Linked DNA regions of Desulfatitalea tepidiphila. The protein of the gene in region 1 interacts with the protein of each later gene in a pairwise test. Links are inferred from orthologs where the notes say so. Each region holds a gene or a part of one and is shown on either strand. Other genes may lie near its edges.

The links.
Region 2: the proteins of DFT_RS19475 (region 1) and sfsA interact in binary tests that used the Escherichia coli proteins (3 or more experiments, as listed by UniProt). The link is inferred for Desulfatitalea tepidiphila from one-to-one orthologs.

What each region holds. Positions count from the first base shown.
Region 1 is NZ_BCAG01000005.1:391,246-407,019, forward strand. The notes cover bases 8,151-11,055. They hold DFT_RS19475 (glutamate-5-semialdehyde dehydrogenase), read left to right. Parts: upstream 8,151-8,906; coding sequence 8,907-10,205; downstream 10,206-11,055. Other genes in these bases: DFT_RS19470 (acyl-CoA dehydrogenase family protein), read left to right, coding at 8,151-8,526; proB (glutamate 5-kinase), read left to right, coding at 10,280-11,055. Also shown: DFT_RS19445 (hypothetical protein), read left to right, coding at 1-1,322; DFT_RS19450 (ASKHA domain-containing protein), read right to left, coding at 1,378-3,351; DFT_RS19455 (4Fe-4S dicluster domain-containing protein), read left to right, coding at 3,526-4,353; DFT_RS19460 (histidinol-phosphatase), read right to left, coding at 4,373-5,224; DFT_RS19465 (4Fe-4S dicluster domain-containing protein), read left to right, coding at 5,849-7,201; more of DFT_RS19470, read left to right, coding at 7,183-8,150; more of proB, read left to right, coding at 11,056-11,410; DFT_RS19485 (phosphate ABC transporter ATP-binding protein), read right to left, coding at 11,426-12,154; DFT_RS19490 (PstA family ABC transporter permease), read right to left, coding at 12,151-13,032; DFT_RS26840 (hypothetical protein), read right to left, coding at 13,029-13,250; DFT_RS19495 (hypothetical protein), read right to left, coding at 13,247-13,885; DFT_RS19500 (phosphate ABC transporter substrate-binding protein), read right to left, coding at 13,882-14,694; DFT_RS19505 (YdcF family protein), read right to left, coding at 14,890-15,645; DFT_RS19510 (SDR family NAD(P)-dependent oxidoreductase), read right to left, coding at 15,653-15,774. UniProt on the Escherichia coli protein: Catalyzes the NADPH-dependent reduction of L-glutamate 5-phosphate into L-glutamate 5-semialdehyde and phosphate. The product spontaneously undergoes cyclization to form 1-pyrroline-5-carboxylate.
Region 2 is NZ_BCAG01000006.1:742,705-758,306, forward strand. The notes cover bases 5,189-7,921. They hold sfsA (DNA/RNA nuclease SfsA), read right to left. Parts: upstream 7,055-7,921; coding sequence 6,323-7,054; downstream 5,189-6,322. Other genes in these bases: DFT_RS23345 (sigma-54 interaction domain-containing protein), read right to left, coding at 5,189-6,105; DFT_RS23355 (pyridoxal phosphate-dependent aminotransferase), read right to left, coding at 7,076-7,921. Also shown: nqrF (NADH:ubiquinone reductase (Na(+)-transporting) subunit F), read left to right, coding at 1-606; DFT_RS23320 (hypothetical protein), read left to right, coding at 921-1,106; DFT_RS23325 (flavodoxin domain-containing protein), read left to right, coding at 1,168-1,611; DFT_RS23330 (ferredoxin-thioredoxin reductase catalytic domain-containing protein), read right to left, coding at 1,690-2,022; DFT_RS23335 (glutaredoxin family protein), read right to left, coding at 2,022-2,276; cooS (anaerobic carbon-monoxide dehydrogenase catalytic subunit), read left to right, coding at 2,693-4,678; more of DFT_RS23345, read right to left, coding at 4,744-5,188; more of DFT_RS23355, read right to left, coding at 7,922-8,221; hisG (ATP phosphoribosyltransferase), read right to left, coding at 8,238-9,113; hisI (phosphoribosyl-AMP cyclohydrolase), read right to left, coding at 9,115-9,495; DFT_RS23370 (penicillin-binding protein 1A), read left to right, coding at 9,732-12,137; DFT_RS23375 (PAS domain S-box protein), read left to right, coding at 12,150-14,615; DFT_RS23380 (response regulator), read left to right, coding at 14,612-15,250; DFT_RS23385 (acetyl-CoA C-acetyltransferase), read left to right, coding at 15,436-15,602. UniProt on the Escherichia coli protein: Binds to DNA non-specifically. Could be a regulatory factor involved in maltose metabolism.

The DNA.
Region 1 (15,774 bases):
AGTTGGCCCTGGAACTGGCCGGTGCGTCGCCGCAAAAAGTGGCCAAGATGATCAAAAGCGTCTATGCCGACGATTTTGCCAAGATCAACACCTTCCTGCTGGGAGAGCGTCTCCACCTGTCGTCGGATCTGCTCCATGCCGCCGGGCAGGGAAACAAGGAGCCCCAACTGACCCAGGAGCTTCTCGGAAACCTGCAAGTTCGCCTCGATCAGGTCAAAGACCATGTCATTGACGACATCCATGTGGTCGAGGACACAGGGACCGAGCGTTCGGCCGGCAAGACACCGCCCCGGGAGGCGGTGGACAGCCGGATCTATCGCATGGTCTCCTTTTACAAAGGGCGTTCGGCCACGCGCAAAAAAATGGTCGGCATGGTGCACCACCCGATCCAGTTCACGGACCAGGATTACCAGATTCTGGCCAAGGATTTCCGCATCGCCCGGGAGGAAGCCGAGGCGCTGGTGGTAAAATTGAAGGGGTGCTTCAGCTTGGAGGGGCGCTTCAAGAAAAGCGCTTTTGCCGAGGCGGTGCCGCTGTTCCGCCAATACGAACAGAAAATCTTTCAATTCCTGTGGCACCATATGAAAGACGTGGTCGTACCCCAGGATCGAAGTGCCTTTCTCAACGCATTGCAGGGTCTGACGACCCAAATGAATCAACCCAAACGCGCCTTGAAGATTCTCCTGGAAGACCTGAGCAGCGATTCGGCCACGGTCCAGTACTCGGACAACAAGGCGATCATGCTGGCCAACCTCATCGTGCACAGCGACAAGTCACTGACCGACTATGACATCACCCCCGAGGATATTGTGCTGAGCCGCCATAAGATCGACACCCTGATGGCCGAGTACGCCGCCTGGCGGATCGAGAAGGACCATGAAGCGTTTTCCACCAAAATTCAAACGATCCACAAAAAATTGATGGAAGCGCTTCAGCTCGGCGAAACCAGCGGCCAGCGCATACCGGCCGCCATGCTGCTCAATCTGGAAAGAGAACTTTATATCTTTCTCTCATTGGTGGGTGGCGACACCAGCAAGGCGATCCTGCGCTCGGCCGCCTTCGAGTACGGCGACCCCCGGTCCGAAATTTTCGGGCACAAAGAGAGTCCCAATTGCATGGGCCCCCTGATGCAAAACCTGCGGGTCGCGTTGCGAGGTGTGGGCAGCCTGGGCACCATGGAGGATGTACCGCTGATAGAATCGATCAAGACCCAGGAAGAGACCTTCGGACGGCTGAAAAACGACCGCCAGCACCGCGCCCAGGTGCGTCACATCACCGAGTGGGTGGATGAAGCGGTCAAACTTATCAAATTCCGCAGCTAGGGCTCACTACAAATACCCAATTGGCCGATTTGTGGACAGCCCACAGGCAAGTGGTTTACTTTCCCTCCCCTGCGCGTATCCGGGCGATCATTTCACGCTGCTCCTGCAGGCGTTTGGTCAGTTTCGGGAACCGGTTCAAATCCGTGTGGGGCAGAAACAGCGCCGCGTAGTAATGGTCCATGTAAGAGTGGGTCTCTGAAAGTTCGAAGCTGGTCATCATGTTGGTCACGCTGACCACCTCCTGACGCACACTGTTGGTCAACGCGCTCATGCGCGCACCGAGCAGCGAACTGTTGCCCACATAGACTACCTTCTCGGGTTCGACCTCGGGCAGCAGGCCGATCACCATGGCCCGCCCAAGGTCCACATAGCTGCCGAATCCGCCGGCCAGAATGATCTGCTCCACGTTGTCGAAATCCATGCCGACTTCGCTCAACAGCGTCATGCAGCCACTGAAGATGGCGCCCTTGGCGCGAATCAGGTTTTCGATATCGATCTCGTTGATCACGATGTCGCGATCGATCTGGGTGCTCTCCTGGTAGGCCAGCACATATTCATAGACATTGTTGTTTTCGCGGATACGATCGGTTTTCAGATCACGATCGAACTTACCCTGATTGTCGATCACGCCGTTTTCGAACAGGGTGGCCACGATGGTGATCAGGCCCGATCCGCAGATGCCCTTGGGCCGGACGTTGCCGATGGTGGCGATCATGGGTTCTAGGGTCTCGGGGTTGATGGAAAAGTCCTCGATGGCGCCCTTGGCGGCCCGCATGCCGAATTCGATGCCGCCCCCTTCGAAGGCCGGGCCGGCGCTGCAAGCCGCACAGGCCATCCAATCCTTGTTACCGATGACCACTTCGGCATTGGTGCCGATATCCATGAACAGGGTCAACTTTTCGGTGCGGTACATGCCGCAACCCATCACGCCGGCCACGATGTCGCCGCCCACGTAACTCGACACCTGGGGGTAGACCAGGGCGGTCACATGGGAATCCAGATCAATGTCCAGATCGGTGGCGCGGATGGGCGGATAGATGGTGGCGGTGGGCACGTATGGCGATCGCCGAATATAACGCGGCTCCACGGCCAGGAGCAACTGGGTCATGGTGGTGTTGCCGGCCAACGTGATCAAGGAGATGTTCTCGCGCGTCACCTTGGACTGCTTGACGATCTTAGCGATCACCTTGTTGACGGTGTCGATGACCACACGGTGAAGGGTCTGCAAGCCATCCGGCCCTTTCTCGGCAAACATGATGCGCGTGATCACATCCTCGCCATAGCTGATCTGGCCGTTGAATTCACCATGCTCGGCAAGCACCTCGCCGGTGTTCAGATCGACCAGTTGCCCGTAGATCGTCGTCGTGCCGATGTCCATGGCCACGGCATAATGTTGTCCGGTGGTGTCGCCGGCCTGTACATTGATGATCTGGGTCTTTCCCGATTCACGCACCGGCCGGGCCAGGGTCACGGTCACCTTGAAATCCTGCTCACGAAAAGCCGACGGTATCTTGCGGATCACCGGCAGCTCGACTTCGAGGCCATGCTCGTCATGGTGGATCCGCAGATGGTTGACCAGGCGGGTGACGTCGGGCAGGTGATCCTGTGCGTCCGGCGGAGTCAGTTCCAGGTAGCGTTTTTCTACGGCTGGCACGAAAAGGCCCTGCTCCTTGATCTCGGTGAATCCGATCTGTCGGACCGTTGCGGTCTGACGGGGCGACTTGCGCAACAAGGCCGATATGTCGACGGCCGACTCCACCGGTATCCGTACCCGGACATCACCGGTGACACGGGTCTTGCACGCCAGCCGATAACCGCGCGCACGATCTTCCGGGGTGATTTTTTCCGTAGGCTCGCTCTCGGTCGGCCCTTCTTCGATGATCACCCGACATTTCCCGCATATGCCTTCACCGCCGCACGAGGCATTGATATGGACACCAGCAGCCATGGCGGCCCGCAGCAAAATTTCTCCCTGTGGGACTTCGATGGTGATGTCGTTGGGCAAGAATGTGACGCGAACGTTACTCATGACAAGCTCCTTATGATTCATCACGGTGCAGACCGCCCGAAGAGGTATTCTTTTTTAACGTCTCTTCACCATAGCGAATAATTCCTGGAGTTAAAACTACATTTTTATGGACAACGGTGCCATAGAGCTTAGATTAGTAGCCGTGTTCCAAGGGGAAACAGAGGATATAGAAAAATGAAGTGGACTCCAGAGGCCGAAGCGGCCATTCAGAAAGTGCCCTTCTTCGTAAGAAAACGCGTTCGCGCGCGTGTGGCGGAAGAGGCGCGCCAAACCGGCAAATCCATTGTCACTCTGGCCGAAGTGAAGGCCAGCCAGAAGCGTTTTCTGTCCGGCATGGCCGCCGAAGTCAAAGGCTACCAGTTCGACGTCTGCTTCGGACCGTCGGGGTGCCCGCACCAGATCGGGACGTCCGAGGCCCTGGCCGAGCGGATCGAGCAGGTGCTGAAATCGGCCGATCTGCTCGCCTTTTTGAAATCCAAAGGCATCGCGAATCTCAAGTTCCACCATGAACTGCGCGTGACCATGGCTCACTGTCCCAACGCCTGTTCCCAACCCCAGATCAAGGATATCGGCATCATCGCGGCCGCCCTGCCCGCCATCGGAGACGAGGCGTGCAGCGGATGCGAGGCATGCGTCACCACATGCCGCGAGGCGGCCATTCGTCTGGGGCCGGACGGCGCCCAACCCGTCCTGTCGGACGACCGCTGTGTGGCCTGCGGCCAATGCATCGCGGTCTGCCCCACCGGTACCCTGATCAAGGCCTCCAGTGGGTTCCGTGTACAACTGGGCGGCAAACTGGGCCGCCATCCCCAGTTGGCCATGGAGCTGCCCGGCATCTACCCCGAAACGGCCGTCATCGATGTCGTCGCCGACTGCATCGACATTTACAAAGCCAAGTCCCGGCATGGCGAACGCTTCGGCGAATTGATCACGACCCAGGACATAGAGCAACTGGCCCGACGTTATGCGGAGGTCAATCTGGCACCGGGAAAAAGATTCTGACGGTGAGCCGTGGATGCCGTCACCGGGACGGGCGCACCGGCTTGCGCCAGCGGGTATTGAAGCCCCTCTCTGCCAATACCCGTATACCTTCATCCAGATGCAATCCAACGGTGGCCACCCCATGGGAATCGTCGCCCGGCACCACCGGAATCCGCAGGTAAAATGCCTGGTTGAGGATCGGCTGGCTGAGGTAGGGTTCAAACGCACCTTTTTTCAAGGCCGCGACATTGTAATCGAGAATCAGCCCTAAGTCGCGGATCAATTCCAGGTTGCACTTGATGCGCTTCAACACTTCCGGATACATCAGGTTGCGCCGATACATCGGATCGAAAAGACGAATCAGATCAAAGTGCCCTACCACCTGGGGTTTCAACCGCTCGATGAGCTCGTGCTGCCGATCGAAGTAGGCGCAGTAAAGCGCTTCCATGCCGCCGAGTGCCTCGACGGCCCGCCTGTATTCGGCTTCGCTGTAATCGAAGGGGATGCCCTCCACGTGGTGAACGCTGCCGACGATGTAATCCGGCGCATACACTACGATCAGTTGCTCAGCCAGTGTGATCGCGCCGGGAGTGGCCTCGGTCTCAAAACCGACCAGAACTTCGATGCGATCGGCATAGAGCCGCTGCAGGCGTCGGGCCTCGTCCATATATCGGCCAAAACGCTCGGTCATGGCCGCCGCCGTCAACCCGGCCTGCCGCTCCTCGGGATAAAGATAGGCATCCGCGCTAGGCGGCATGTGCTCGGTCAACCCCACCCACGCGAACCCCTGGTCGGCATAGGCCTGGACCACCTCCTCCAGTCGGTCTTCGGCGTGGCTGCAGAACTCGCCGCTATGCCCCCCATGTATGGATACCCGTTCAATCGTTGCCATGATGTTCGCCCTTTCAGCGCTGGCATGTTACCGCGCCATGATGGATCCCATGGCCGCATCGCCCGCAGTGGTTCGCAAATGCGGCATCCGTGCTCGATTTTCATCAGCAGGCACCATAGAGCCGAGCGGGTTGCTTGTCAATTTCATCCGCTCTCTGTCGGGGATTCGGATAGACGACACGACAGCAGTTCTAAGTGAATGTGATTCACCCTGAAGGACATGCTTCCCAAAAGTCTTTTAAAACAATTCGCATGGCAACGGAGATGGCAGGCCCGGGTGGGGCAGGTGGCCAGGGCCACGCGAGCCACACGGGGTAGTGCCGCTCGAATGCAAACGACGGACAAGCGGCCCGGACTGTTTGACCCAGGCGCAGGCCGGGGGAGTTTCTGGGCCGCCCGCCGTGCATGTTACCGGCACTTGACCGCTTGGCGTGTGGCATCGGCCACCTGCCCACCCGGGCCGAGTTTAATGAATAGCATTCAGTTAGAGTCCCTGACGACGCGACAGGATGCTTGCCACCCCTGCCTCGCCCTGTTATACTTTGTTCACGAAATCAACTCTCCATGGTCCACCCGAAAGGCAAGCAACAGGATTTCACTCCGCAGACACCGACGCGAGGATGCCATGGCATTGGAGGCTTCCTTTTCAGGCTACCAGAACTTGGTGGAACGACTGAACCGGTTCCCCCAGGGCGCTCCGCCTTCCGAGCAGCTTTTCCGTATCCTAAAACTGCTCTTCAGCGAAGAAGAGGCTCGGTTGGTCGCCCTGTTGCCCATCCGGGTCTTCACGGCCGAGCAGGCCGCGCGCGCCTGGGGTCTGGATGATGCCACCACCCGGAAAAAGCTCGACGACCTGTGCGATCGGGCCCTGCTCGTGGATTTCGAGGAGGCGGGGCGAACCACCTACTGCCTGCCGCCGCCCATGGCCGGCTTCTTTGAATTCTCGATGATGCGGGTACGCGGCGATATCGACCAGAAGGCTCTTGCCGAATTGCTCTATCGCTACATCAACGTCGAGGAGGATTTTGCCAAGGCCCTGTTTGCCCGGGGGCAAACGCAATTGGGTCGCGTATTTGTCGATGAGGGTCAACTGCCCGATGCCTTCACTCTCGAAGTGCTCGATTACGAACGCTTGTCCCGCGTGATCGACACGGCATCGCACATCGGCGTCAGTTTGTGCTACTGCCGGCATAAAATGGCCTACCTCGGCCATGCGTGCGACGCCCCGCGGGAAATTTGCCTCACTTTCAATCTGGTCGCCGCATCCCTTATCCGGCACGGCAACGCGCGACCGGTGGACGTGATCGAGGCGAAGGATATGGTGCAGCGCGCCCAGGCCCACCACCTCGTTCAGTTCGGCGAAAACGTCCGCGAAAAAGTCTGCTTCGTCTGCAACTGCTGCAAATGCTGCTGTGAAGGCATGATCGCGGCACGCCGCTTCGCCACGTTTCATCCGGTCCAAACAACCAACTATTTGCCCGCCATCGATGCCGGGCAATGCACCGGCTGCGGCCAATGCACGCAATGGTGTCCGGTGGAGGCCATCGTCCTGACCCCGGACGAGGCCGACAATCGCAAACGGCCCAAAGCGGTGCTCAACAGCGACATCTGTCTCGGATGCGGTGTCTGTGCCCGGGCCTGCCCGTCCGACGCCATCACGATGATGGCCCGGTTCCGGCGTGTGGTGACGCCGGTCAACACCGCCCACCGGGTGCTGCTCATGGCCATCGAACGCAACACCCTGCCCCATGTACTGATCAGCAACCAGGTGATGCGAAGCTATCGCTCCCTGGCCGCATTTCTGGGCGCCATCTTCAGTCTGCCACCGACCAAGCGCCTCCTGGCCGGCCGACAACTCCAGTCCCGCTACCTGGCCGCCATGATCGAAAAACTCCATTGGCAACCGTCCATAACGACACCAAAGGAGTCAACCCAAGACCCAAAGGAAGGACAACCGAAATGCTCGACTTTCGCCTGACCCCCGAACAGGAAGAACTTCGCGAGAAGGCCCGCCGGTTTGCCCGGGAAGAGGTGCTGCCGGTGGCCGCCTATTATGACGGCATCGACCAGACCCCCTTGCCTGTGATTCAAACAGCCTATGACGCCGGCATTATCAATCTGAACATCCCCAAGCAGTACGGTGGGCAGGGACTGGGACTGCTCGAGGCCACCCTGGTGGTCGAAGAGATCGCCGCCGCCTGCGCCGGTACGGCCACGTCGCTCTTCGATAACTCCCTGGGCATGGAACCGCTCCTGCTCTCGGACAACGAGGCCCTCAAGGAGAAATACCTGCCCCGGGTGGCCCATGAGTTCAAAAAGATCTGTTTTGCCACCTCCGAGCCCACCATGGGATCGGACGTCTCCGGTATCCGCTGCCGGGCCGAGGAGGATGGCGACGACTATATTCTCAACGGCACCAAATACTGGATCACCAATGGCGGCCTGGCCGACTACGCATCGGTGTTCGCAACGATCGATCCAAAATCCAAACACAAAGGCATCTGCGCATTCCTGGTAGAGATGGACTGGCCCGGGGTGACCGTGGGCCGTCCCATTCCCAAAATGGGGCAGCGCTGTTCCAACACCGTGGGCATCCACTTCAAAGACGTGCGCGTGCCCAAAGCCAACGTGCTGGCCCCCCCGGGCAAGGGGTTCGTGCTGGCCATGAAGACCTTTGCCCGAACCCGGCCCACCATCGGTGCTTTCGGCGTGGGCGCCGCCCGATCGGCGATGGAATTCGCCATTGACTATGCCAAGCGGCGCCAAGCCTTCGGCATGCCCATCAGTGGTTTTCAGGGCATCCAGTTCAAGCTTGCCGAAATGTACCAGAAAGTCGAAACCGCCCGGTTGCTCACCTGGCGATCGGCCTGGGAGTCGGACCAGGGGCTGGACGCCAACATCAGCGCATCGATCGCAAAAATGTACGCCACCGAATCGGCCCTGGAAGTGGCCGACGAAGCCCTGCAGGTGTTTGCAGGCTACGGCTACACCAAGATGTTTCCGGTGGAAAAAATCCTCCGGGACGTCCGCCTGCTGCGCATTTACGAAGGCACCAGCGAGGTCCAGCGGGTGGTACTGGCCGGCTACCTGCTCGGGAGCTATGAACCGGTCATGCCGGCACTGGAAGACCTGCCCATTCACCGCGAACAGAATCCACTGGAAGCCGAAGAGGGCCAGAAGGTCTGGCGCTGCCGCATGTGCGGGTATATCCATTACGGAGACGAAGCGCCGGAAGCATGCCCCTACTGCTTCTTCCCTCAGTCGGCCTTCAAAGAGGTCGGCGCCGCGAACCAGCAGTCCTAACTGAATGTGATTCAACCTGAAGGGCATGCATTCCAGTGGTTGTTTGATAAAAATTCGCATGGCAATGGTTGTGGCAGGCCTGGGCGGGACAGGTGGCCAGGGCCACGTGAGCCAGCGGTCTTAGAGCCGGTTAAATGCAAACGGCGGACAAGCGGGCCAGACTGTTTGAGCGCAGCGAGTTTCTGGGCTGCCCGCCGTGCATTTTACCGGCTCTTGACCGCTTGGCGTGTGGCATCGGCCACCTGCCCCGCCCGGGCCGGATTTAATGAATAACTTCCAGTTAGAATCGCTGGCCGAGAACCATTGACTTTGAAATTTTGCCTGTTTCGTTGTATGTAGCCGGCCTGTTGACAAAAACAAGCTGCGCAGAGGTCATAAACATGGATATTCAGGAAGTCGCCCGACAAGCCAAGGCCGCGGCCATCGGTATGGCGGCGCTCGATGGAACGGTCAAGAACAATGCGCTCAAGGCCATCGTCGAGGCGTTGGCGGCACATCGCCACGCCATTGTCGCCGCCAACCAGGAAGATGTGGACCAGGCTGAGAAAGAGGGGCTGGCCGCACCACTGCTCAAGCGATTGCGTTTTGGTGAAGATAAAATCAAGGAAGCCTGCACCGGACTGGAGAGCCTGATTCAACTGGAGGACCCGGTGGGCGTCACACTCAGCGCCCTCGAATTGGATGAAGGGCTGGAACTCTACAAGGTCAGCCGGCCCATCGGCGTCATCGGTGTCATCTTCGAATCGCGACCCGATGCACTGGTGCAGATCTCGTCCCTCTGCCTCAAGAGCGGCAACGCCGTGCTGCTCAAGGGCGGCAGCGAAGCGGCCCGCACCAACCGCATTCTGGCCGACACCATTGGCGAAGCCACTGCGGAGGCCGGTCTGCCGGCCGGTTGGCTGGGCCTGCTGGAAACCCGTGCGGACGTCACCGACATGCTGGCCCTGGATGATTTTATCGATCTGATCATCCCCCGCGGCAGCAACGCCTTCGTACGCCACATCATGGACAACACGCATATCCCGGTGCTCGGACATGCGGACGGCATCTGCCACGTTTACATCGACAGGGAGGCTGACCTGCAGCAGGCGATCCGCATCACCGTGGACAGCAAATGCCAATACGTAGCCGTCTGCAATGCGGCCGAAACCATCCTGGTTCACGAGGCCGTGGCCGAACAGGTGCTGCCGGCCCTTCAAAAAGCCTTGACGGCGAAAAATGTCGAAATCCGGGGTTGCGACACCACCCGCCGCATCATCGACGTCAAAGCGGCGAACGAGGCCGACTGGGCCACGGAATACCTGGATCTGATCGTCTCCGTCCGGGTTGTGCCCAGCCTGAACGCAGGGGTCGAACACATCAACCGCTATGGATCGGGCCACACGGATGTCATCGTCACCCGCGACCGGCAACGTGCGGTGTGGTTCATGGATCACGTAGACTCGGCCGATGTCTTCTGGAACGCCAGCAGTCGTTTCAGCGACGGTTACCGCTTCGGCCTGGGCGCCGAAGTGGGCATCAGCACCAACAAAATTCACGCCCGCGGCCCCATGGGCATGGAAGGCCTGCTGATCTACCAGTGGCGGCTCATGGGCGACGGTCACATCGTCGCCGATTATGCCGGCGACCACCCGAAACCCTTCACCCACAGGAAATTGAAAAAACGGTTCAACCGTTGAGAAATCCGTCGACCGGCGCGCCATCGCCAACTTTTTGTTCAACGCCGCCGGCCGGGTAGAAACACCCTACGCCTATGCCGATTCAACGTCTCAAATCCGCAAGAAGGGTGGTCGTCAAAGTGGGCAGCAATGTCCTGACGGCCGCCGACGGCCTCAACATGGCGGCCGTCGCATCCCTTTCCTCTCAAATCAGCGCCCTCATCGACCGTGGCTTGGAAGTGCTGTTCGTCTCCTCCGGCGCCATGGCCTCGGGGCTGCGCAAACTGGGGCTCACCAAACGGCCCGACGAGATTCCCAAGCGCCAGGCCATCGCCGCAGTGGGACAGAGCGGCCTGATGAACGCCTATGAGAACGCCTTCGCCGAACACGCCAAACGCGTGGCCCAGATCCTGCTGACCAGCGACGACCTGAGCAATCGTAAACGCTATCTCAATGCGCGCAACACCCTCAACACCCTGCTCGAATGGAAGGTGGTCCCCATCATCAACGAAAACGACACCATCATGGTCGAGGAGATCAAGCTGGGGGACAACGACAACCTGGCCGCCATGATCGCCCTGTTGATGGACGCCGATTTTCTCATCAGCCTCACCGATATCGACGGCCTCTACACCAAGGACCCGCGCACCCAACCCGATGCCCGCCTCATCCCGCATGTGTCGGTCTACAACAAAGAAATCGAACTGTATGCCAGCGACATCCCCGGCGCCTTGGGCCGAGGCGGCATGCTGAGTAAAATCAAGGCGGCCAAAAAGGTCAACGCGGCCGGCGTGCCCATGATCATCGCCAAGGGCGACAAACCCGATATCCTGCTGAAGCTCTTTTCGGGCGAGGCGCACGGCACCTATTTCGAGCCACGCCGGAAAAAGCTGAACCGCCGCAAATGCTGGATCGCCTACACCCTCACGCCCAAAGGCGCGCTCACCATCGACAGCGGGGCCGAACAGGCCGTGCACCATCGCGGCAAGAGCCTGCTGCCCAGTGGCATTGTCTCGGTCACGGGGGATTTCCGGGAAGGTGCGCCGGTGGCCATCAGGAATTCAAGCGATGAGACCATCGGCGTCGGATTGGTCAATTACAGTGCGGCCGACATCCGGGCCATCCAAGGCATGAAGACCCAGCAGATCAAGGCCCGCCTCGGCGGAAAGCCTTACGACGAGGTGATCCACCGGGACAACCTGGTGATCACGGCCGGCGACGAATAGGCGATATGGACGCGGTCATGCGGCGTCTTGGGCCAGCAGCCGTCCGTTTTCCATGACCATCACCCGATCGGCGATCCGCCGCACCTGCTCCAAGTAGTGCGAAACCATCACCATCGTACACGATTCCTTCAGGTGGGCCAGCAGCGCCTCGATAACTTCACATGCCCGCCGGTCCAGGGAAGAGGTCGGCTCATCGAGCAGCAGCACCTCGGGTTTCAAAATCAGCGCCCGGGCGATGCACAGACGTTGCTGCTGGCCCCCGGAAAGCTCACGAGCGTCCTTGTGCAGACGATCTTTGACTTCGTCCCACAAGAAGGCCTGCCGCAATGCCGCCTGCACCCGCTCTTCCATCCGATGATCCCGTTTTTCGCCAGCCAGCTTCAGGGGAAAGGCCACGTTCTTGTAAATGCTCATCGGCAATGGATTCGGGATTTGAAACACCATGGCCACGCGGCGACGCAGCCAGGTCAGGTCGTAAGGATCTTTATAGATGTCCACCAATCCACCATTCAAATGGATGCGAACTGTTCCGGCCAACTGTCCAACGGTTGGCCGGTCCTCCTGCCACAAACGATTGAGCGTCATCAAGAGGGTCGTCTTGCCCTGGCCGGATGGCCCGACAACCGCAGTAATGCAGTGCGCGGGAAAATCGGCGGTCACACCGTTCAGAATCGGTGCGCCGCCATAATCGAACCGCACGTTTCTCAATTCGACTTTTACAGCAGGCACCTCGCTCATCTTCATACTCGCTCGAACATGCGTTGGGACAATCTGCGTTGCAGCCAAAAAGCGATACCGAATAAAAAGGCGCACAACAACAGCAAAATAATGGCGGCCCCGTATCCGCGGGTCAGCTCGTCTGCGTCAGCGTATTGTGCGGACACATAATAGATATAAAAAGGCAAGGCTTCGAAATTGCCCCAGAGTGATTTCGGTATACCGGCCGAAACCACCACGCCGGTGAGCATGATCACGGCGGTGTCTTCGGCGCAACGGCCAATGGCCAGAAGAATCCCCGACAAAAGACCTTTCAAAGAATGCGGCACCAGGACATGAAAGATATTTTGAAATCGTGTCGCCCCCAACGAGGGACCGATCAATCGCAAATCGGGGGAGATCGCCTCCAATGCAGCCTGGGTGGTGCGGATGAGATAAGGCAACACCAGCACCGCCAGCGACAACGCCGATATGAACAGGCAAGGGTAAATATTACCGGAAAAGCGATGGTGCAGGAAGATGGTGATGGAAAAGCCGAACAGCCCCACAACAATCGAAGGCATGCCGGCCAGGATGTCAAAAAACAGGCTGAGAAGGAAATACAAGCGGCCCGTGGCGTATTCTGCCAGATAGATCCCGGTCGCCAGGCCGACCGGCAGGGCCATACCCACCGAAAGCAATACCAGCGCGAAGGTGCCAACCATTGCCGGAAAAAGGCCATCGAAGACCGGGCGTTGAAGCATCAGCGCGGCCAGCACCGGTGTCTCGCCAAAAACGAGCTCCCGGCCGATACCCGCCCACCCCCGAACCAACAAAAATCCGATGACCGTACCGGTTGCAGCCAAAAGAAGGAGCGTGCTGCCCCACACCCAGATATGAAACAGTTTAAAAGTGTGGCGCATCATGGCCTTTTCCCCTGAAGCCGCATGGTGAGGCGTACGAACAGGACCAGCAACGTGGTCAGGACATAAAGGGTCAACCCACATAGAAAAAGGGTCCTGAATTCGGGACTGTCAAAATCGGCGGCGATGATCAAGGCGATGTGCGCCGTAAGCGTGCGCGCTGAATCAAACACATGATCTGGGAAGGCGACCGCATTGCCGGCCAGCATCAGGGCGATCATGGTGTCGCCGAGGGCGCGGCCCAGACCGAGAAGCACACCGGCCAGAATACCGTTCCGGGCCTGAGGCAGCACGACAAAAAAAATAGCTGTGCGGTGGTGGCCCCCAACGCGGCTGCCGCCTGTCGATAGGTGTGGGCCACACGTCCAAAACTGTCGCAAAAGAGCAGGATCATGGTGGGTGACACCAACAGCGCCAGCATGAGGGCGGCCGTCAACAGCGAAAAGCCCGATCCTCCTCCGAAAGCCTCGCGTATCACGGGAACGAGCAGAAAGATGCCCACGAAACCATAAACCACCGTGGGAATACCTGTCATCATGCGCACCACGGCGTGCAGGAACCGCCCGACCGGTCCCGGGGCCGCATCGCTGACCAGGGCGGCACATCCCAAGCATACGGGAAACGCCGCGGCGACCGCCAGGATGGCGAGGATGAAGGTGCCGATGATCATCGGCAGGATGCCGTAGCTCTGGTGAATCGGATCCCATGCGCCGAGAAGGGTGCCCAACAACCGGCCGCTGGTCAGTATAGGGTATCCCAAGAGAGCCATGAATATGAAAATGGCCAGCGGCACAGCCGCGCTCATGATAGCCGCGGCCATGAAGCTGTACTTGGTCAGAAATTCGCTACGCGTCATTTCACGGGAATGAATCCACTGTCACGGACGATGGCCTGTCCTGCGGGGCTGAAAAGAAAATCCAAAAAAGATTGGGTCAATGGACCGGGATCGCCCTTGGTGTTACTGAAAAGTCCACGTGCGACCGGATAGTCGCCGCTCAGGACGCTCTCCATCGTGGGCGCCACACCGTCCAGCGCCACCGCCGACACGCTGTCATCGATATGCCCCACGGAGACATAACCGATGCCATAGGGATCATTGGAAATGGCCGCTTTCATGGCGCCGTTGGAGACCACGACATTGGCTTTATCTAAAATTTCTCCCTTGCCGAGCGCCTTTTGCCAGAAAACTTCACGGGTCCCGCTGGCAGCATCGCGGGTGTAGAGGTTAATCGCCTTGTCCGGTCCGCCGAGAAGCTTCCAATTGGAAATCTTTCCGCTGAATATCTCCTTGAGCTGCGACTCGGTCAACGCTTTCACGCCGTTTTGGGGATGCACCACCACGGCAACCCCATCGATGGCCCATTTGAACATCTTGAGACCGTACTTGCTCACCTCACCTTCGGTGGGTTGGCGTCCCGAGTTGCCGATATCGACCAACCCTTCGCCCACCTGCTTGATCCCCACCCCCGAACCGCCGCCGGCAATGCTGATGCGGACCTCAGGATTCGCGCTCATGATCGCCTTGGCAGCCGCCTTCATCACCGGGATGTGGGCCGTGCCTCCGGAAATCTTGATCTCGCCCTTCATGCCCTCGAAAGCGGCCAGCGGATCGGCATGGGTTACCGGCATGGATGCGAAAAACAATAAGGGAATTGAAAAAAACATAATCACAAACATCTTCAAAGAGTTGTGCAACATCGCAGCCCTCCGGTCCATTTAATGGTTTTATCGAATTCAATGAGTTTGCAGGGGTTATACGGAACAATGGCCAGCAGCTACCACAGGGGGTGAGAGAAATCTAATGGAAAGGTCCGATAAGAAATCAGGGCTGCAATAGAATATTTCGATATATGACGGTTCTCAGTAGCGCAATCGATAGTACATCAGTCCCAGCCACTCGTGCAGGGCGGCCGAGGTGCCCGCCAGTGCGGTCGCGCTGGGCAACCAGTGATGCCAGCTGTAGACCTTTCCCGGGTAGGTGGTCACTGCACAGGGGAAGGGCGTGACCTCCAGACCGACCTTTTCGAAGGAGAGCCGAGCGCGTTTCAGATGATAGCCGCTGGTGACCACCAGCGGTCTTTGAAAACCGTGCCGCTCGCAAAGCTGCTTGCTGTAGAGCGCATTTTCATAGGTATCCCGGCTTCGATCTTCCAGGAGAACAAGCGCCGCCGGCACCCCCAGGTCCACCAGGAAACGTTTTGTCAAAAACGCTATCGAATCGGCTTCGGAAAAGACCCGGCCGCCCGAAACGATGATGGGCACCTGCAACCGGCGATAGAGACGCGCCGCCGTGACCATGCGCTCCATGGTACCGGGCCCCGGGGCGCCTCTGCCGGATAGGTCGGCCACATTCTGGTAGGCGGCGCCGCCCAGCATGACGATGACATCCGCCCGGATCTCTTTGGGGAGGGCCGCCTCCTGCTCCAATCCCGCCATCAACAGATCCACGGTGGGAGGTACGGACAGGCCCCAGATCAGACCCCCCAACATTAAAGATATCCATGTCCCGGCCCAAGATCTGCGGCGAATGCACCACAGGGCGGCCACCACGAGAAGCAGGACGAAGAGGCCCGGTGGCAGCAGAAAGGGCGTTACCCATTTCTTTACCAGAAACATGTGAGGATCACACCGTCACCCCGCCGTCCACGACCAGCACCTGCCCGGTCATGAAGGTCGAGGCCCTGGAGGCTAAAAACAGCGCGACACCGGCAATATCGATCGGTTCGCCGATGCGCCTGAGCGGGG
Region 2 (15,602 bases), on another replicon or contig:
CCAGCCAACAGGGCCTACTCACTGGCCAATCCGCCCGTCGAAACCGACCTGCTCAAGTTCACCATCCGCATCGCCACCCCGCCGCCGGGCAAAGAGGATCTGCCGCCTGGCGTGGGCAGCTCCTACGTCTTCAACCTCAAGCCGGGCGATCGGGTAACGATCAGCGGCCCCTACGGCGATTTTTTCGCCAAGCAGACCGAACGGGAGATGTGTTTTATCGGAGGCGGCGCTGGCATGGCCCCGTTGCGCAGCCACATCCGTCAGCTGCTGCTGGGCGTAGAGTCCAAACGACGTATCACCTTCTGGTATGGAGCGCGATCGCGGCAGGAGATGTTTTACGACGAGGAGTTCAAGGAACTCGAAGCGCGTTTTTCCAACTTCAGTTACCACGTGGCCCTGTCCGATCCGCAACCCGAGGACAAGTGGCATGGACCCACCGGGTTCATCCACCAGGTGGCACTAAAACAGTACCTGGGCGACCACCCTGACCCGACCGAAATCGAGTATTACCTGTGCGGTCCGCCGCCCATGGTGGCTGCCGTTGAGAAGATGTTATACGATTTGGGCGTTGAAAACGACATGATCGCTTACGACAAATTCGGATAGTCACAATTCGCTCGCACCTCACTTGCTCGGCCGATCGACCTGCGCTTGATTACACCTAACGACCCCATTACAGCTGTCTTGAATGTCTGAGACACAGGTGTCTCACAAACAGAAACGGACGAACCATACGGGTGTTCAGTCACCACCGGAAGCTCAATATCTATATGATATTAAACCATTACTTTTTTAGCAGGGCGATTTTTGAGCCTGGCACAGTTCTTGATGAACCAACGGACGAGCCCATAACGGCGACCGTCCATATGATGAGAAGACAGAGATCAACACCTAAACCCATAACACGCAAGGGGGATCCCATGAAAATCAAGGTAGATAAAAACATTGTCGAATTTGTGCCTGAAAACACGCTCGAAACCGCCGATCTCGAAAAGCTGTGGAATACGATCGTTGACTGCGTCAAGTTCAATAAAAAGCTGGTTCCCATTGGTGAGTTTGTGCCCCAAAGATCCAATCTGGCACGATTCACCATCGAGGATAAGTAGGTGTTCCCATTTAATCAACCCAGGGCTTTAACAAGTAATCGTTCATAAGGAGGAGGCAGGCATGCACAAGGTATTGATCGCGTATATCAGCAGGACAGGGATGACCGAGAAGATGGCCAACTTTATCGCCGAGGGGGTGCGCATGGCCGGACAAGAGGCCGTGGTGCGCAAGGTCGCTGAAATATCGAGCGAAAAGGATCTGGAAGGCTACGCCGGATATATTTTCGGCTGCCCGACCTATCATCGCGATATGACCAATGGAATGAAGACGTTTCTATTTCTGGCCCAGAAGGCCAACTTGACCGGTAAGATGGGAGGGGCATTCTGCTCGTATACCCACAGCGGTGAGTCGGGTCCCATGGTTTTTGATACCATGCAACATGTGTATAAAATGGATATGGTGGATTTGGGTGCGCTGAATCTGAAAGAGCACGTCATCGGGACCCAAGACGGCACGAAAGCCTGCCAGGACTATGGTCGAGCGGTTGCCGGCAAGCTGTCCTAAGGTCTGTTTGCGTCGATTCACCATCGGATGCGGCCCAAGGTGAGTCGACGCAACCTCCGATGGATGAACATGCGGGGACTAAAATCCCATCTTCTCGGGCGGCCGCCGTTCAGGAACGTAGTCGTGGGGAATGGTTTCGTCGTTCCAGGCTTTGGAGACATACAGATTGCAATAGCAGCTGCCAAACTCCTTGACATCCGGTTCGCGGTAAACGCAGGGGCAGACGATATCCTTGTCCGCTTCCCGATTGCCTGATGCCAGCCGGCAGGGACAGGCCATATAGCCGTACCGATCCTTGTTCTTCAACAAGGCGTCCAGCAATTCAAACACGCGTGCTTTATCCTTATTGAAATAATATCCCTTGGCCTCTTGAATCTTTTTCAGATTTTCGTAAAGTTGCTGGGTATCCATTATATGCCCAATGCCTCCTTGATTTCGGCCTCCTTATAACCGACGATCACCTTGTCACCGATAATGATGGTCGGAAACGAGCATTTGGGGTTGAATTTCTTGACGTCTTCCAGGATTGCCTTTCGCTCGTCTCCTTCCAGAAGATCCACATCCACGAACTCATATTTAACGGTGCATTCATTCAGCAGCTTCTTGGTGGATTTGCAGTGGCTGCAGGTGCTCAAACTGAATATTTTGACAGGTTCTTGGGCCATGACATCTTTCCTTTCATTGTATCGAGAGGGTTGGCATATGAAAAATCGAATGCACAGGTATATGATCGTTCTTTGCTCTACCGCCGGGCACCCGATACTTCGTTTTCCTTTAGTACAACTCCTGTCAGAATGCAAATGGCAGGCATCCTGAGAAATCAAGGAAAATATTCATTCCTATTGAATCTGTGCTTGACATCCCATCCTAAACCAGTTTAGAAAAATAGTAATTATTCCTATTAAGCTATAGTATGTGCCAAGGCTGATGGAATGGTAAGAATCAGCGTCGTCAAATCTCATCGGAAGGCGGAATATCCGACACCCCGTGGAAATCCCGAAAGCATACCGCGACAGGAACGTTGGAAAAGAACATCGGAATAAGGCCATCCAAACATAATCTTTCCAAGAAGGGAGACAATATGGACATCAAGGAAAAAGTGGAAAAGGTCGCCAAAGAGGCCAAGCAGGTACCCGTGCAGGATTTGACCATCTGTGATGCAACCCAGAAAATGATCATCAAGGGACGCACCGATGGTGTGGAAACCGCCTTCGACCGGGCGGCAAACATGAAGGCTTGCCCGATCGGTGCAGATTCGGCCTGCTGCAAGCACTGCTTCATGGGACCATGCCGCCTCAATGCCAAAGACCCTTACGGCAAAGTCGGTGTGTGTGGTGCCACCATCGATACCATCATGGCGCGGAACTTTGCCCGCATGGTGGCCTCTGGCTGTGCGGCTCACACCGACCATGGCATGAGCATGGTGGATGTGTTCCGTGGCGTGGTCAACGGCAAAATCAAGGACTACGAAATCAAGGATGTTGAAAAACTGGAAGCCGTCGCCCAATCCATCGGTATTGAAACCGAGGGACGCACGGTCAAGGAAATCGCCACCGATCTATACGAAGAGCTGGAAAGGACTTACACCCAGGTCGAAGGCGAAATCCCCTTTGCCAAACGGGTGCCGCCCAAGACTCTCGAGACTTGGCGCAAGCTCGGCATCGTGCCACGCGGTGCCATGCGCGAAATTATGGAGATGATGCACCGCACCCATATCGGGGTGGACCAGCACTACGCAAATATCACCAAGCAGTGCAGCCGCACCGCGCTGGCCGATGGCTGGGGCGGTTCTATGGTCGCGACGGAAATTTCGGACATCCTCTTTGGAACGCCATCCCCGGTAAGCATCGAAGTGGATATGGGCGTGCTCAAGGAAGACCAGGTCAACATCATCATCCATGGTCACGAACCCAATCTGTTCGAGTCGATGATCGCCTCGGTGAACGAACCCACCCTGGTCGCAGCGGCCAAGGCGGCCGGCGCCAAGGGCATCAACCTGGTCGGCATGTGCTGCTCGGGCGCCGAGGTGCTCGTGCGTCACGGCATTCCCCATGCCGGCAACTTCATGTCCACCGAAGCGATTTTGATCACCGGCGCAGTGGATATGATGGCCGTGGACGTACAGTGCATCAAACAGGGTTTGGTCAAGGTGGCCGAATGCTACAACACGCCGCTCATTACCACCAATCCGCGCTGCCACATCGAAGGCGCCACCCATGTGGAATTCGACGACCACAACCCCAAAGAGACCACCGACGAACTGGTTATCAGGGCGATTACGCGGTTTAAAAATCGCACGGCCAAGATCGAGATCCCGAAAAATGTGGGGATCGGCGTTCATGGCTTTTCCCATGAATATATCAACTACATGCTGGGCGGATCGTTCCGCGGCTCTTATACACCGCTCAACGACAACATCATCAACGGCCGCATCCGGGGCGTGGCCGGCGTGGTCGGCTGCACCAACCCGCGGATCAAGCAGGACTGGGTGCACGTGGAGCTGGTCAAGGAACTGATCAAGAACGATGTACTGGTGCTGCAGACCGGCTGCTCCCAGATCGCTCTGGCCAAAGCGGGCCTGACCACCCCTGAAGCCGCCCATCTGGCCGGTCCGGGGTTACAGGAGGTTTGCGAAACCGTGGGTATGCCGCCGGTGCTGGGCCTCGGCTCGTGCGTGGACAACAGCCGCATTCTCATTGCCGCATCCGAAATGGTCCGAACCGGAGGGCTGGGCGACACCATCGCCGATCTGCCGGTAGCCGGCTGTGCGCCGGAGTATATGAGTGAAAAGGCGATTTCCATCGGCCACTATTTTGTGGCCTCGGGCGTCTACACGGTCTTCGGGGTCACCTTCCCCATCGTCGAAGGCACCAAGTTCCACAAACACCTGTTCGAAGATCTTGAGACCATGGGTCTCGGGAAGTGGGGTTTTGCCGTCAATCCCCATGATATCGCCAGACTCATGATCGCCCACATCGACAAGAAACGCAAGGCGCTGGGTCTGGACAAGGCTCGCGAACGCGTCCTGATGGACATGTCCGATCGACGCTCGATCGATGCGGCCTAACGGCGCAATCTCGATTCAATCACACCATCAAACCAAAGGGCGCCCCATCCAGGGGCGCCCTTTCTTTATCGTTCCAGCATATCGACATGCTCGGTTAGAAAACGATAGAGCGTGGCGCGACCGACCCCTAATTCGCGGGCGGCGCCGGCCTTGTTACCGCCGGTCTTGACCAGGGCCTCCCGGACGGCCCCGATCTCCAGGCGTCGGGTTCGGCCCCCGCTCGGCCGAGCCGGCGATGGCAGTGCGCGCGCCAATTCGCGCAGTTCCAGCGGCAGGTCATGGGGCATAATCACCCTGCCGTTGCACTTGACGATGGCGAACTGCACGGCATTTTGGAGCTCCCGCACGTTTCCGGGCCAGCCGTAATCCATCATGAGCGCCAGGGCGGCCTCGGAAATCGCTGGCACCGACCGTTCGTTGCGTTCGGCCACCTGACGCAGAAAATGCTCGGCCAGCAGCGGGATGTCGGTTTTCCGCTCGCGCAGGGGGGGGATGTGGATGGGGATCACATTGAGGCGGTAGAAAAGATCTTCACGGAAGGCATCGCGCCGCACCTCTTCCTTCAAGTCCTTGTTGGTAGCGCTGATCACGCGCACATTGACGCTGATGGTGCGCTCGCCGCCGACCTTTTCGAAGGTGCCCTCCTGCAGAAAACGCAGCAGTTTCACCTGCAGCGATTTGGGCAGATCGGCCACCTCGTCGAGAAAGACCGTGCCACCGTCGGCCAGCTCGAAGCGCCCCTTTTTATCCCGGATGGCTCCGGAAAAGGCACCTTTGACATGCCCGAACAGCTCGCTTTCGATCAATCCTTCGGGCAGCGCCCCGCAGTTGATCGGCACGAACGGTGCACCCCCCCGGCGACTCTCGTTGTGCACCGCATTGGCCACCAGCTCCTTGCCGGTGCCGGTCTCGCCGAACAGGTGCACCGGAAAATCGTATTGGGCCACATCGACGATCTGCTGATAGACCGCGCGCATCTTGCTGTCGCCGCCGATGATGTTGGCGAATCGATTCAATTCGCCACTCCGGCGCTGCAACTCGAGAAACTCGGTGACGTCGCTGAAGGCGGCCAGCACGCCTGAATATTCTCCGTCATCCCCGCGCATCATGGTGGCCCGAAACTCGACCCGCCGAGTTTCGCCGCTCTTGGAGGTGATGGTCAGCGGATAGGCGACATGATCCTGCAGGATGGGACCCCCGTCGCAAAACGAGCAGCGCTGACCGCAGAAGGGGCCTTCAAACACCGTGTGGCAATCCCGGCCCAACACCTCCTCGCGGCGATAACCGGTAATGCGTTCGGCTTCGGCATTGAAGAAAAAGATCCGCCGCTGCAAGTCGTGGGCAATGATGCCCTCTTTCAGGTTGTCCAATATGCGGACCAGGTTTTCTCGACTGGCAATGGTGGTGACGAATTTTCTATCCGGCATGATGGTCACATGGGTATCGAATTCCGGTCAAATCAGGGGCCGATGCACACGGGCCGCGTTCCATCCGAGATGCGAAGGTATTTAAGGTCTCGGCCTTAAACGTCCAAGCGACCGAAAATCTATATGAGAGAGATGGTAATGTCAATTGATATGGGTCTGTTACCGCGTACCCCGCCACAAATGGCCACTTTGTGGAGGGACGCTGACGAGACGCTGATCAGGAGAGGCGATGAGGCAAGGGCTGGTTCAGGGAGATGCCCTCGAGGTCGATGGAGACATCGTACACGACGATCTCCACACCCTCTGAGACGACCTCACGAAGACGTCGTCCATACTCCGGATCGATCGCATCCGCCGGCTCGAAAACCTGTGCATCGCAGCGCTGCACCACGAAGAACATCATTGCCCGGGTGCCGCTGTTTTTGATGGCGAGCAATTCGTCCAGATGCTTCTGCCCCCGCACCGTGCGGGCGTCCGGAAACCTCGCTACGCCCTGTTCCACCAGAGTGCAGTTTTTCACTTCTACGTAGCAATCGGTACGACCGATGCCGCTGAGCTTGATATCCAGGCGCGAATGCGCGCTCACCTTGACCTCGGTGGCCACCTGTTCATATCCTGCCAGTTCCGGCACAGCGCCGTGGGACGCGGCCAGCGCCACCAGCCGGTTGGGCACCAACGTATTGATGCCCACCAGGGAGGTGGGCATCTCGATCAGTTCCCACGTATACTTCAACTTGCGTTTGGGATCGTCATGGAACGAGAGGTAGACCGGGCGCCCGGGTTCGCTGCAGGCCGCCATGCTGCCCGAGTTGGGGCAGTGCGCCGTTACCGCTCGGCCATCGTCCAGGACCACGTCGGCCAGAAAACGCTTGTAGCGCTTGACGAGCGTTCCGCGCACCAGGGGAGACCAGAGCCATCGGGCGGATGCAACGGCTGTTTTTTGTTTCACGAGGCGGCTCCGAAATATCTCTTACCCGATACGCCGCTGTACATACGCTTGCAGGCTGTCGAGCCCTTCGCGGATATTTTCCAGGGAGTTGGCGTAGGAGAAGCGCAAAAACCCTTCACCGCCGGCACCGAAATCGATGCCCGGCGTGACGCCCACATGCGCCTGTTCCAAAATGTCGAAGGCCAGGGCGTAAGAGTCCTGGGAAAGGTGCCCGGCATTGACGAAGACATAAAAGGCACCTGTGGGTTCCACGGCGATTTGAAAACCGATCTCCTTGAGTCGTCGCACCATAAAACGCCGTCGCTCGTCGTAGATGGCCACCATGCGGGCCACGTCCGCTCCGGCCCGGGTCAGGGCGGCGATGCCGGCCATCTGTACGGCGGCATTGGCCGAGATGAAAAAATTCTGATGCAACTTCTGGATGGGCCGCACAAACGGTTTGGGTGCGATGAGATATCCCAGGCGCAGGCCGGTCATGGCATAAAGCTTGGAGAAGCCGTTGACCACGAAGGCGCGGTCGGTGAACTCGAGAATCGAGTGGGCTTTGCCCTCGTAAACCAGGCCGTGATAGATCTCGTCGGAAAGCACGTAGGGCCCCATCTGGGCGATGGCCCGCATGCGGTCGGCCGAAAGCAGAGTGCCGGTGGGGTTGGCCGGTGAATTGATGAAGACGGCGCGGGTGCGGGATCCGAGACGCTCCTGGATCTCCTCCGGCCGGTATTGAAAACCGTCGGTCTCGCTCACCGGCACGGTCACGCAGCGTGCTTGCAGGAAATTGACGAAGTTGGGGTAGCAGGCATAGTGGGGGTCTGACAGGATCACTTCGTCACCGGCCTCGAGCAGGGCGGCGCAGGCCATGAAGATGGCCGGCGAGCTGCCCGCCGTGACCACGATCTGATCCGGGTCCACCGTCACGCCGTACTTTTCGTGATAATCGCCGCAGATCGCCTCGCGCAAAGCCGGCAACCCCAGGCTGTGGGTGTAGTGGGTGAACCCGTCGGCCATGGCCCGGCAGACGGCCTCGGTCACACATGGCGGTGTGTCGAAGTCCGGCTCGCCCACTTCAAGGTGGACGATGTCGATGCCCCGGGCCGCCATCTCGCCAGCCTTTTCCAGCACATCCATCACGATAAAGGGCGTCATCTCGTCGACGCGCTTGGCAACCATAACCTTTTCGGCCCCCTTACACGACCTTGTTCAACGGATATTCGATGATCCCTTCGGCGCCGGCCTTGAGCAATTTGGGAATCAGATCGCGCACCACTTGGGTATCGACCACGCTCTCCACGGCAAACCACTCGGACTGATAGAGCGGAGACACGGTGGGGGCGTTGAGGCTGGGCAGCAGGTTGACCACGGTCTCCAGATTCTCCCCGGATACGTTCATCTTCAGGCCTACCAGCTTTTCGCCGCGCAGGGCGCCCTGCAGCAGCAGGGCGATCTGTTCGATCTTTTCCCGTTTGGCCGGGTCCTTCCAGGCTTCGTGGTTGGCGATAAGCTGGGTGTTGGTCTGCATCAGCTCGTAGATGATGCGCAACCCGTGCGCCTTGATGGTGCTGCCCGTCTCGGTCACCTCGACGATGGCGTCGGCCAGCCCGGAGACCACCTTGGCCTCGGTGGCGCCCCAGGAGAACTCCACCGACACATCGATGTGGCGCTCCTTGAAAAACCGCTGGGTGTAAGCCACCAGTTCGGTGGCGATCTTTTTGCCGGCCAGGTCCTCGAGCGTCTTGATGCCGGAATCGTAGGGCACGGCCAGCACCCAGCGCGCCGGGCGCGAACTGACCTTGGAATAGACCAGGTCGTCGACCACGTGCACATCCGAGCGGTTTTCGGCGATCCAGTCCTTGCCGGTCAAACCGGCGTCCAGGGTGCCGTTTTCGACATAACGCGACATCTCCTGGGCCCGACAGATGGCGCAGTCGATGGTTGCGTCGTTGATTTCGGGAAAATAGCTGCGCCCGTTCACATCAATGGTCCAGCCGGAACGCTTGAACAGCGCAATGGTGGCGTTCTGCAGGCTGCCCTTGGGAATACCGAGTTTCAATGGGAGTGACATCTTATTTATAGACCTCCTTGGGGTCGAACACCGGTTCGCCGACCACTTCGACATTTTGATCCTTGTCTACACGTTTGAAAAAGCAACTCCTGTGGCCGGTGTGGCAGGCCGCCCCGCCAACCTGCTCGACCTTGAGCACCACTGTATCATCGTCGCAATCGATGCGGATCTCCTTGACCAGTTGCACATTGCCCGACGTCAACCCTTTGGTCCAGAGGGTCTGACGGGTACGGCTGTAAAAGGTGGCCTTGCCCGTACTCAGGGTGGTCTCCCACGCCTCGGGGTTCATGAAGGCGACCATGAGGACCTCGCCGGTCTGATGGTCCTGAACCACCGCCGGTACCAAGCCGTCCATTTTTTTGAAATCAAGCACTGCCTTCATGTCCACCTCCTCGCCTGTGAGATCATATGCGATAATAAAAACAGGTCAAGTACCGATTATTGCGGACAGAGTCAAATTTTTTTTCGGTTAGCGCATTGGATGGAACATTTTTTGAACAGCTTGCCGTCACCCTCCTTTTTTGATAAGTTCAACAAATTTCAATCTGTATCGGAAGGCGGCGCCTCGGGGCAATTGCGGGAACGCGGTCGCATGGGGCGCCGATCAGGTCAACCCATATGGCAAAACCCGTCAGTACCTCGCAGATTTTAAAAAAGCGGGCACGCAAACAAAACGGCAACACCTGGTCCAGGATCATCAAATGGTCCCTGTGGTCGGTCTTCCTGCTCATGCTGGTGGCCGGCGCCGCCACAGTGGGCATCTTCTTCTATTTAAGCCGGGACCTTCCCAAGATCTCCACCTTGAAGGATTATCATCCGTCGATCGTCACCACGGTTTTGTCTGACGACAACCGCAAGATCGCCGAATTCTACCGCGAACGGCGCATCGTGGTCCCGCTGGAAGATATTCCCCTTCAACTGCGACAGGCCTTTATCAGCGCCGAGGATGCCCGCTTTTACAAACACCGGGGCATCGACGTGTTCAGCATCGTGCGCGCCTTTTTCAAAAACCTGGAAGCGGGCGCCATCGTTCAGGGCGGCAGCACCATCACCCAGCAGGTCACCAAAAGTTTTCTGCTGACCCCGGAACGCAGCTATGAACGTAAGATCAAAGAGGCCCTGCTGGCTTATCAGATCGACAAGACCTTCAGCAAAGACGAAATTCTCTATCTTTACCTGAACCAGATCTACCTGGGCCATGGCGCTTATGGCGTCGAGGCCGCGGCCGAAAATTATTTCGGTAAACCGGTGAAAGACCTCAACTTGGCCGAATGCGCCATTCTGGCCGGTCTGCCCCAGGCGCCGAGCCGCTATTCGCCGTTTCACTATCCCGAGCGGGCCAAGCAACGACAGATCTATGTGCTCAACCGCATGGTGGACGAAGGCTACATCACCCAGATCGAAGCCTCCGAGGCCATGTCGGTCCAACTGGACATCCACCCGCGCCGCAACTGGTACCTGGAGCAGGTACCCGTATACACCGAGGACATCCGACGCTACGTGGAGAAAAAGTATGGCGAGGAGACGCTCTATCGCGACGGGTTGAAGATCTATGCGGCCGTGAACATCGAAATGCAGAAAGCGGCCCGCGCGGAGATTCAAAACGGGCTAAAGGAGCTGGATCGCCGGGAGGGTTACCGTGGCCCCCTTGAGAAGCTGAGCCCCGACGAAATCGAAGCCTTTTCCCAGGAGTTGCTCAAAGAGTTCGCCGAAAAGCCTCCCGAAAAGGACGCCAGCATCCGAGGGGTGGTGATCGATGTGGACGACAAGGCCGGACGCGTGACCGTGCGCATGGGAGACCGGCGCGGCGTGATCCCATTCGAAAAGATGCGTTGGGCGCGCAAGCCCAACCCCGACGTCTCCTTTTTCGCGGCCCGCCTCACCCGTCCGAGCCAGGCGCTGTCCGTGGGCGACGTGATATTGGTCGAACTGGTCGAGCACGATCCCAAGACGGATCTGTGGCAGCTGAATCTCGACCAGGTGCCGGAGGTTCAGGCGGCCCTGGTGTGTATCGAGGTCGGCACCGGCCTGGTCAAGGTGATGGTCGGCGGTCGGGACTTCATGGAGAGCCAGTTCAACCGCGCCACCCAATCGCGCCGCCAGCCAGGTTCGGCCTTCAAGCCGATCATCTATGCCGCCGCCCTGGACCGGGGCTACACGCCGGCCACCACCATCATCGATTCGCCCATCGTCTTCGAAGACGAAGAACACGATTTCACCTGGAAGCCGAAAAACTACGGGAAAAAATTCTACGGTCCGACCCTGCTGCGTGAGGCGCTGGCCCAGTCGCGCAACGTCGTCACGATCAAAATCATGCAGGATATCGGCATCGACTATGTGATCGACTATGCCCGCAAACTGGGCATCGAGTCGGATCTGAGCCGGGACCTATCCATTGCCTTGGGCTCTTCGGGCGTGTCCCTTCTGGAAATCGTCAAGGCCTATTCGGTCTTTGCCAATCAGGGCTATCTAGTGGAACCCGCATTTATTACCAAGATCGAGGATCGCGACGGCAATGTCCTCGAAGAGATGGATCCGGTCCGTAAACAGGTGATCGAACCGAGCACCGCCTATATCATGACCAGCCTGATGGAAGGCGTCGTCAAATTCGGCACCGGCCAACGGGTCAGGGCGCTCAAGCGTCCGGTGGCCGGCAAGACGGGCACGACCAACAACTTGTTCGACGCCTGGTTCGTGGGCTACACGCCACGCTTTGTTACCGGCGTCTGGGTCGGCTACGACCAGGAGCGCTCCATGGGCAAGGGTGAAACCGGCTCACGGGCCGCCAGTCCGATCTGGCTTGGATTCATGCAGCAGATCCTCAAAAATGAACCGGTACGTATTTTTCAAGTCCCCGAAGGCGTGGTGTTTGCCAAAATCGATGCCGATACGGGCCTGTTGCCCATCCCGGAATCCAAGCACACGATCTTCGAGTGTTTCAAGGAGGGCACCGTGCCGACCGAATCCACGCCCAAACCGGGCACGGTGACCGCACCGGATCAGTTTTTCAAACTGGACATGTAAAACAATCCGTTTATGGGCCTTCGCCACATTCTCATGGTGCTCTCGCTGCTGGCGTTTCTATCCGCTTCGGCCGGCGGTGTGCTTTACTACTCGGCCCTGCGCCGGGCCGCCTTCACCGAAGCCGAGCAGGGGGCGGCCACGCGGACCCAGTTGATCCATAAGAGCATCACCTCGTTTCTTTCCGAACACCACAACACCATCGTCACCCTGGCCGGCCTGCCGGCGCTGCAGGAGGCCCTGCTGATCGACACCCCCGATGCCCTGTACCGCGGCAACGTGATGCTCGACCATTTCGCGGCCACCCTCAACGCCGACGTCTGCTACCTGATGAATCGCGATGGGATGACCGTCGCTTCGAGCAACCGCAGGGAGGTCGACAGCTTCGTCGGCCAAAACTTCCGCTTCCGCCCCTATTTCCAGCAGGCGATCAGGGGGGGGCACGGCACCTATCTGGCCCTGGGCGTCACCTCCGGCAAACGCGGCGTGTACCATGCGTATCCGGTCTATTCCGATCCCGAGGACAGGCCGATCGGGGTGGCGGTGATCAAGTCCTCCATCGAAATCATCGAACAAGAACTGGGGCTGCCTGCGGAGGACATTGTCCTGGTCATCAACGAGGCCGGCGTGATCTTTATCTCCAATCGGACCGAATGGCTATTCCATCTCGCCTGGCGTCTGTCACCCGAACAACTCCGGGATCTGCGCGAAACCCGGCAGTTCGGGCCGGGACCGTGGGAATGGACCGGCCTCATCCGAAACGATAACTATGTCACCGATCGCAACGGTCAACGCTATTTGATCCATCGGGCCGACATCGACCGCTTCGCCGATTGGCATATTCTTTATCTGCGCAACACGCGCGCCATCTCCCAATCGGTCTCCGGACCGCTGCTGAGCATCGTGCGCCCGGTGGCCCTGCTGCTATCGGTCCTGATCGGCATATCGGTATTGGTGCTCTATCAGAAAGCCAGCCGCGAAATTCTTCGTCGCCGCACTGCCGAACAGGCCCTGCGCCAAAGCGAAAACCGCTACCGCTCGCTGTATCACCACACCCCGGCCATGCTGCACTCCATCGATCGGCAGGGCCGGCTGCTCAGCGTCAGCGATTTCTGGGTGGAGACCACCGGCTACAGCCGGGAAGAGGCCCTGGGCCGGCCGCTCACCGATTTTCTGGCGCCCGAATCCCGGCAATACGCTGCCTCGGTGAGCCTGCCGCAGTTTTTCAAATACGGCCATGTCAAGGATGTGCCCTACCGGCTGATCAAAAAAAACGGCGAAACCATCGATATCCTGCTGTCGGCCATCGCCGACCGCGGCCCGGACGGCACCATCCAGCGGTCCCTGGCGGTCTCCATCGACGTGACCGAACGCAACCGGGCCGAAGAGGCGCTGCGCATCGCCAAAGAGGAACTGAGCCGCTATTCCAAGGAGCTGGAGCAGCAAGTTCGCAAGCGTACCAGTGAAATCACGGCCATCCTTAAATATACACCGGCGGTGGTCTACATGAAGGATACCCAGGGACGTTACCTGCTGGTCAACTCGCGTTTCGAAAAGCTGTTCGGGGTGACCAGCGCCGAGGTCCGGGGCAAAACCGACGACGAACTCCTGCCCGCCGAAGTGGCCCGGCAATTCAGCGCCAACGACGAACAGGTCCTGACCACGGGCGAATCCCTGCATGTCGAAGAGCAGATTCCACTACCCGAAGGACGCCAGACCTACCTGTCGGTCAAGTTTCCCATCTACGAGGCATCGGGCAAGATCCAGGGGGTTTGCGGCATCGCCGCAGACATCACAGCGCTGAAGCGTGCCCAGGAACAGCTGCGCCGGCTATCCGGGTCGATCATGGCCAACCAGGAAAAGGAACGGGCGCTGATCGCCAGGGAACTGCACGACGAACTGGGGCAGCTGCTCACGGCGCTGCGCATGGATGCGGTATGGCTGCAGGAACACCTGAAGGGCAAGGACACGCCGGCCGCCGAACGCGCGAGGGCCATCTGCGAACTGGTGGACACCACCATCGAGGAGGTGCGCGCCATGGCCATTCGCCTGCGCCCCGGCGTGCTGGACGACTTGGGGCTGGTCGAGGCCCTGGAATGGTATACGACCGAATTCGAACGGCGGGCAGAAATCGCCTGTATTTTCAACCACGGCGCCATTCCCGCCGTGGAAAACACCATCGCCACGGCCGCCTATCGTATCGCCCAGGAGGCGCTGACCAACGTGGCGCGGCATGCCAGGGCCAACCGGGCCAAAGTGGATTTACGCATGGCGGACGACATCCTGGTGCTCGACGTCCGCGACGATGGCGTGGGTTTCAATCCTGGTGCGCTTTCGGAAAACCAGATGCTGGGTTTGGCGGGCATGCGGGAGCGGGCCGCTTTGGTGGGTGGACGTCTCGATGTCGCCTCCCTGCCGGGCCGGGGCACCGCGGTCCAGTTCCAGGTACGGTTGACCGGCTCCTTTGGAGGCACCATATGATCCGAGTGTTTTTGGCAGATGACCACAGCATCGTTCGCGCAGGGCTGCGTCGCCTGATCGAAGAGAGCGGCGACATGGAGGTGGTCGCCGAGGCGGCCGACGGCAGTGAAGCCATCCGTATGATTCGCGAGATTCGCCCCGACGTGGCCGTCGTGGATCTCTCCATGCCGCAGATCGACGGACTGGAAGTCATCGGCCGCATCCATCCCGAATTTCCGGAGCTTCCGATCATCGTCCTGACCATGCACGCGGAAAACCAATACGTAGTGCGCGCCATCGAGGCCGGCGCCATGGGATACATCACCAAGCAGTCTGCGCCCGAGCAGTTGGTGAAGGCGATCCGCAAGGTTATCAGCGGCGCGCGTTATCTGACCGACGATGCCACCGAATCCCTGGCTTTGCGGGTTTCCAAGGGCCGGCGGGGCGCGTCGGGTCTCGACGATCTCTCCACCCGGGAACTGCAGGTGCTGCGCCGCCTGGCCCTGGGACACACCAACCGAGAGATTGCCGAAACCTACCACATCAGCATCAAGACCGTGGACACCTACCGTTTCCGGCTGCTCAAAAAACTCCACCTGCGCAACAACGCCGACCTGTCCCGCTTTGCCATCCAGAACGGCCTGATCGAACCTTAGGCGAAAGACACGGACATGGCAGGCGTGTGTGGGGCGGGTGGCCAGGGCCACGTGAGCCTATGGCATTCAATTGGAATTGCTATGCGTTGAAAAAGAGGCTTGCATTGAGGGCCACAGGTTCGTAGAAAGAGTGTTTGATATTCTATTGCCAACCCTAATGCCAACCACCACAAGGAGAGGACAATATGCGTGAAGCAGTGATTGTCAGTGCGGTCCGCACGCCACTGGGCGGATTCAATGGTGCTTTGACCAACATCGGGGCCACCGATCTGGGCGGCATGGTCATGGCCGAAGCAGTCCGGCGCGCCGGTATCCAGCCGGCTCAAGTCGACGAAGCGATCATGGGCCAGGT